DNA from 2 places in the Janthinobacterium sp. GW823-FHT06H09 genome. Region 2 is predicted to be linked to the other one. Evidence: predicted binding sites of a transcription regulator. Region 2 holds the regulator's gene; the other holds the start of a gene.
What was found. Region 2 encodes HrcA, which represses chaperone genes, less so after heat shock. Its sites were predicted from a motif close to TTAGCACTCNNNNNNNNNGAGTGCTAA; they were not measured.

Region 1: groES (co-chaperone GroES) is a predicted target of HrcA. The motif match lies at 1,856-1,882, and genes of this name have one in related genera.

The regions. Positions count from the first base shown of each region.
Region 1 is NZ_JBXAHC010000009.1:86,165-89,594, reverse strand. It holds gene groL (chaperonin GroEL) at 1-1,272, opposite strand, end outside; gene groES (co-chaperone GroES) at 1,323-1,613, opposite strand; gene AC1Q6X_RS16870 (hypothetical protein) at 2,138-2,884, shown strand; gene AC1Q6X_RS16865 (hypothetical protein) at 3,041-3,304, shown strand; gene AC1Q6X_RS16860 (cell division protein ZapA) at 3,304-3,430, shown strand, end outside.
Region 2 is NZ_JBXAHC010000007.1:122,344-125,773, reverse strand. It holds gene dapB (4-hydroxy-tetrahydrodipicolinate reductase) at 1-46, opposite strand, end outside; gene AC1Q6X_RS13575 (outer membrane protein assembly factor BamE) at 66-707, opposite strand; gene fur (ferric iron uptake transcriptional regulator) at 904-1,335, shown strand; gene hrcA (heat-inducible transcriptional repressor HrcA) at 1,387-2,403, opposite strand; gene AC1Q6X_RS13560 (HAD family hydrolase) at 2,521-3,246, opposite strand.

The DNA.
Region 1 (3,430 bases), on a different contig from region 2:
GGCGCGTGCGCGCAGCAGGGCTACGCCGCCGCCTGGCACGATGCCTTCTTCCACGGCAGCGCGCGTGGCGTGCAGTGCATCTTCAACGCGGGCTTTTTTCTCTTTCATTTCGACTTCGGTGGCTGCGCCAACCTTGATCACGGCAACGCCGCCAGCCAGTTTGGCCACGCGCTCTTGCAGTTTTTCACGGTCGTAGTCCGAGGTCGCTTCTTCGATCTGTACACGCACTTGTTTCACGCGTGCTTCGATCGAGGCAGCTTCGCCGGCGCCATCGATGACGATGGTGTTTTCCTTGCCCACTTCGATGCGTTTCGCCTGACCCAGTTCGGCCAGGGTCACTTTTTCCAGGGTCAGGCCGACTTCTTCAGCGATCACCTGGCCGCCCGTCAGGACAGCGATGTCTTCCAGCATGGCTTTGCGGCGGTCGCCGAAGCCTGGTGCTTTCACTGCGCAGGTTTTCAGGATGCCGCGGATGTTGTTCACAACCAGGGTAGCCAGCGCTTCGCCTTCGATGTCTTCCGCGATGATCAGCAGTGGACGGCCAGCCTTGGCGACTTGTTCCAGTACCGGCAGCAGGTCACGGATGTTCGAGATTTTCTTGTCGCACAGCAGGACGAATGGGCTGTCCAGGACGGCAACTTGCTTCTCTGGGTTGTTGATGAAGTATGGCGACAGGTAGCCGCGGTCGAACTGCATGCCTTCGACGATGTCCAGCTCGTCGTTCAGCGACTTGCCGTCTTCCACCGTGATGACGCCTTCTTTGCCGACTTTTTCCATCGCTTCAGCGATACGCTCGCCGATCGAGTAGTCCGAGTTCGCCGAGATCGCGCCAACCTGGGCGATTTCCTTGGTCGTGGTGCAAGGACGGGCGATTTTCGCCAGTTCTTCGACGGTCGCTGCAACAGCTTTGTCGATACCGCGCTTCAGGTCCATCGGGTTCATGCCGGCGGCAACGAACTTCATGCCTTCGCGCACGATGGCTTGTGCCAGCACGGTCGCGGTGGTGGTGCCGTCGCCGGCGTTGTCGCTGGTGCGGGAAGCCACTTCCTTGACCATTTGCGCGCCCATGTTCATGAGCTTGTCTTTGAGTTCAACTTCTTTCGCTACCGACACGCCGTCCTTGGTGACGGTAGGGGCGCCGAACGAGCGCTCCAGGACCACGTTGCGGCCTTTCGGGCCCAAGGTGACTTTGACTGCGTTGGCGAGGATGTTGACGCCTTCGACCATCTTGGCGCGCGCTGCGTCGCCGAATACTACTTCTTTAGCTGCCATGTTCAATTCTCCTGAGTTTCGGGATGTATCTGTCTACAACGTGGAAACAATTACTTGACGACGATCGCCATGATGTCTTCTTCGCGCATGACCAGCAGCTCATCGCCGTCAACTTTGACGGTTTGGCCGGCGTACTTGCCGAACAGGACGCGGTCGCCCACTTTGACATCCAGAGGACGGACTTTGCCGTCGTCGAGAATCTTGCCATTGCCTACGGCAAGGACTTCGCCTTGATCCGGTTTTTCAGCAGCTGCATCAGGAATGATGAGGCCGGACGCAGTCTTGGTTTCCTGGTCGAGGCGTTTGACGATGACGCGATCGTTCAATGGGCGCAGATTCATACAAAACTCCTTAAAGTTCAATGGATAGGTGTTGCTAAATGAATACATGCCTGGCACAGCGCCAGGCGTGCTTTCAGTGACCGCCGTTGAAAGCAGCCCGCAACGGTCAAGCAAACCCCATGGCATCGTGTGCATGCCGGCGCTGGGCAGTGGTGGCATCGCGGCGTCGCCCGCCGCGTAGCGTTCCCTGCTGTTGCCCGGCAGACACCATCATGTCTTGAGGATTGCTACGAAAGAGTTTGTTAGCACTCTCTACTAACGAGTGCTAATTATAGGGACGGTAGGGGGCTTATTCAAGGGCTTATTCTCCGGGAAGATAAGCTTGGACGTTCTGCGCAGCCTGCATTTACGCAGGGTTTGCGCAAACGCAAGCCTCGTTCCCGGGCGTCAGCAACAGGCGCGACTCTAGCATGCCCGTCAGGCGAACGGCGTTCCTGTACGCACAGGAAACAGAGTTTTGCTATGGACTTTGATAAGATGATTGCAATTGCATATCAATATTCCCCTGTACCAGAAAGCACACCATGCCATCGACTCTTTCCCGTCCCGCCCTGCGCCTGCTCGGTGCCGCCCTCGTCGGCCTCGCCTGCCTGGGCAATGCCGCCGCGCAAACGCCCACGATCGTCGACGAAATCACCGTGGCCACCCTGACGCCGCTGGAAAAGGAGATGCTGCTCAACGAGCTGTTCAACGACCTGAACAAGGATGACGACGACCAGGAAGCCCATGTGTGGGACAATGGCGGCGACCGTGGCATGCGGGTGAAGGTCACATATAACTTCAGCAACTCCGGCATGACGGAACACAGCCTGAAGGCGCACATCTGCCGCGACCTGAAATTCGTCGTCACGGCGGGCGACAAGTCGCAAGACCTGAGCCGCCGTACGTGCTCGCAGAACAGCGGCCGTTGGGATGTGCAGGGCAAGGACCCGGCGCCCGTCGTGTATCCGCCCTTCCTGTCCGACGTGACCATCGCCAAGCTGAATGCGAAGGAACAGAAATCCTTGCTGACGGCCGCCGTGCGCACCCTGAAAGATGAAGAGGATGGCAAGAGCCGTGAATGGAGCAACAAGGGACTGGGCAATGCCGTGCCCTTGCGCGTCACTTTGACGCCCTCGCGGACGGACGCCAAACCTGGCAGCTACCACCGTACTTGCCGCGACTTGACGATGGTGCTTGATGGTAAGAGCGGCAAGCAGGAATTGACGCGCCGCTCGTGCGAAAACCGCTATGGCGGTCTCGATATCGAACCCGATTACGTCGACGAGTAAAACGCTGGCATCGCGGCGCCGGCGGATGCGTGCAGATGGCGAAAAGCGCCGGAAAAAGCGTGTATTTCACGGCAACTGACCTGCATTGATGTAAATATGTGTGACAGCGGCGTGATTCGATTGACGCCCATGGAGCGTCCGCCCTATAGTGGCGGGATGATTTCCGAATTCAACGAATTATCCGACAAAATAGGCCTGCTGGCCGAAATGACCCATGCGCTGCGCCGTGAAAACGCGCAATTGCGCAAGGACAATGCCGCGCTGGCCGCCGAGAACGCCCTGTATGTGCAACGCATGCGCGAGGCGCAGGAGCGGGTGGAAGCGTTGCTGGAAAAAATTCCCGAACTGGTGCAAGCCGGCCTGGAGCAAGCCGCTTCCGAGGCGGGCGCCTATATTGCCGAGAACGAGAAGGAAGCGTAATGCCGCGTGTCGATGTCAATATCATGGGCCAGTCCTACAGCATGGTGTGCCGCGACGGCGAAGAGCGCGCGCTGCGCGAAGCGGCGATCTATCTCGATAGCAAAATGAAAGCCATCCGCGACGCGG
Region 2 (3,430 bases):
CCATGCGGCCGCTGGCGCCAGCGATGGCAATTTTCAGTTCAGTCATTTTATTCTCTTACAACAACTTATTTGGTGGGTTCGGCGGCAGGCGTCGGTGCTGGCTCGGCGGCAGGCGCCGTTGCTGGTGCTGGTGCAACGTCAGGCTTGCTCACAGGAATGGCAGGAGCGGCATCGGCCGGCACGGGCACGGCGCTCGGCGCCACGGGCGATGGCACGACGGCGGCAGGCACGTCGGCCTTGGCGACCTTGGCGAATGGCGACGGGCCGGCGATGCGGTCGATATATTCTTTCTCCGTCGGCAAGTTGCCGCCTTCGAAACGTTCAACCTTGCCATCCTTGCCGAAGTACACGACCACGCGGCTGCTGGTGGTTTCGCCACTGCCCCGCGCCAGACGGAATGGATAATCCCAGCGGTCGGCATGGAAGATATCGGTCAGCAGCGAAGTGCCGAGGACGAAACGCACCTGGTCGCGCGTCATGCCTACTTTCAACTGGGCCAGCATCTCTTCGGAGACAAAGTTGCCTTGTTGAATGTCAGGACGGTAGGGCGAGAAAAACCACATGAATTTTTGCAGCGGCGTAATGGTGGTCGTTTGTGCGCCCTGTTCGGGAACCAGTTCCTTGCCTTCTTTTTGAGCAGCTGCCGGCTTTTCGCCAAGAATGCCACGGTTGGCGCAGCCGGACACGGCCAGCGCGACACAGACCATGCCTGCCACGACTGGTGCTCGAAATGAAATACGGTGCCAGAGAGATGGCAATACAGCCGGGGTTACGCGCATAAATGACCTCAATTGGATGAACAAAACGCCAGGAGTGACCGGCCCGCCAAAAAAAAGCATATTTTGGCACTCCCCGACAAAACGCTATATGATAAAGCACCTGACCCACATACGAGCAACAAACATGAGTAACAATCCTAGTGATCTCAAGGCAAGCGGCCTGAAAGCCACCCTGCCACGGCTGAAGATACTCGATATCTTCCAGAGTAGCCCGGTACGCCACCTGACCGCGGAAGACGTCTACAAGATTCTGCTGGCCGACAATATGGATGTCGGCTTGGCAACTGTCTACCGTGTCCTCACGCAATTCGAACAAGCCGGCTTGCTTAACCGCAACCATTTTGAAACCGGCAAGGCGATTTTCGAACTCAACGAAGGCTCCCACCATGACCACCTGGTGTGCCTCGACTGTGGCCGGGTCGAAGAATTCTTCGACGAAGAAATCGAAATCCGCCAGCAAAAAGTGGCCGAAGAGCGCGGCTTCAAGATCGCCGAACACGCCCTGGCCATCTACGGCAACTGCACCAAGACAGCTTGCCCGCACAAAACAGCCTGACCCACGCCGGCCGTTCCCGCAAGGGGCCGGCCGGCGCAGCATTGAACCGCATCAATGATGGCTGAGCGCGCTCGACAGCAGCTTGGCCGTGATGTCGACGATCGGGATAACGCGCTCGTAAGCCATGCGCGTCGGTCCAATCACTCCCAACGTTCCCACGATCTTGCCGTTGACTTCATACGGCGCCGTCACCACGCTCATCTCATCCATCGGCACCAGGTTCGATTCGCCGCCGATGAAAATCTGCACGCCCGTCGCCTTGCTCGACACGTCGAGCAGCTGCATCAAGCCCGTCTTTTGCTCGAACATGTCGAACATCTGGCGCAGCGAATGCATATTCGATGACAGATCGCTCACGCTGAGCAAGTTGCGCTCGCCGGAAATGACCATGTCGTCGCTATGGTCGGCCATCGCTTCGCTGCCCGCTTCCACGGCCGCCTGCATCAGGCTGCCCATGTCGTCGCGCAACTGGCGCAATTCACCCTGCAGACGCACGCGCACGGCGTCGAACGACAGGCCGCCGTAATTCTGGTTGATGTAATTGGCCGATTGCACCAGTTGCGCCGGCGTATAGTCGGCCTCCGTCAGCAATAAACGGTTCTGCACATCGCCGCCGGGAGCCACGATAACGAGCAGGATGCGTTTTTCGGACAGGCGCAGGAATTCGATTTGCTGGAATACGGATTCGCGGCGCGGGCTGAGCACGACGCCGGCGAACTGCGACAGCGACGACAGCATCTGCGCCGCGTTGGCGATGGTTTTTTGCGGCTGCGGCGTCTGCAGGCGCATGCGCGACTCCACCATGTGCTCGTCCAGGTGCCGGACGGTCAGCAAGGTGTCGACAAAGATGCGGTAGCCGCGCGGCGTGGGGATGCGTCCGGCCGAGGTATGCGGACTGGACACATAACCGAGCTCTTCCAGGTCGGCCATGATGTTGCGGATCGTGGCCGGCGACAGGTCGAGGCCGGAAATTTTCGACAAGGCGCGCGAACCGACCGGCAGGCCGTCGGCGATATATCGCTCGACCAGGGCTTTCAGCAGTGTTTGGGCACGTGTATCGAGTTGCATGGTGTCTTAGGTAAGCAAATATTCTTTAAACAAGCATATTGTTAAGCAAGCGGCAACGAAAGCGGCCGAACGTGCATCAACAGCGCCTATTATGCACGTTCGCCCGTCCGACGGCGATCAATCTTCCAGTTGCTCCTGCAGCCACAGCAGCAATTCATCAAAGTTGGCGCAGATGGCGTCGGGCTGCACGCCGGCGGCCAAATGGGCATCGCTGCCCTTGCGGTTCATCCACACGGCACGCATGCCCGCCCCTTGCGCCCCCGTGACGTCGAAATACAGATCGTCGCCGACATACACGGCCTCATGCGGCGCCACGCCCAGCGCGGCGCAAGCGGCCAGGAAGATGCTGGCGTCGGGCTTGGCGACGCCGAAATCGCTGGCGGCAATCGACACTTTAAAATGCTGCGCCAGGCCGATAATTTCAAGGTCCGCATTGCCATTCGAGATCGAGCCGACCAGCATGCGCTGCCCCATCCAGGCCAGGCCGGGCAAGACATCGTCATACGGCTGCACGCGATGGCGCGCCGCCAGGAACTGCGCGATGGCGCCGTCGACCAGGGCGGGATCTTCGCCGGCGGCCTCGAAGGCGGTCAGCAAGCCCGCGCGGCGCAGCTCGATCAAATTGCCATGGAAATGCGGTTGTTCATTGAGCATGGCCAGACGGTGCTGGCGCAACAGCTCGATGGAAAACTGCTGCGCCACCTTGGGCGCATGCGTGGCCAGCCAGTCGTGCAGCAGGGTTTCGGCGGCGGCAATCACGGGGGCGATGGGCCACAAGGTATCGTCGAGGTCGAAGAGGATGGCCTTGGGCGGCACGGCAGGTTTTACAGGGGCAAGATACATGGAACTCACTATATAGATGCCGCGTCACGGTGCGCAGCCCGCAGCTATTGTCGCACCGATCGCCGCCGCCGGCATGGCGGCGCCCCCATGAAATGGGGCCGGGCCGGCGCTTCCCGGCGAAAAATTGTTACAGGGTGATACAAGGCAAGATCATCCGGCTTGCCAGATAGACTAAAATAGGCGC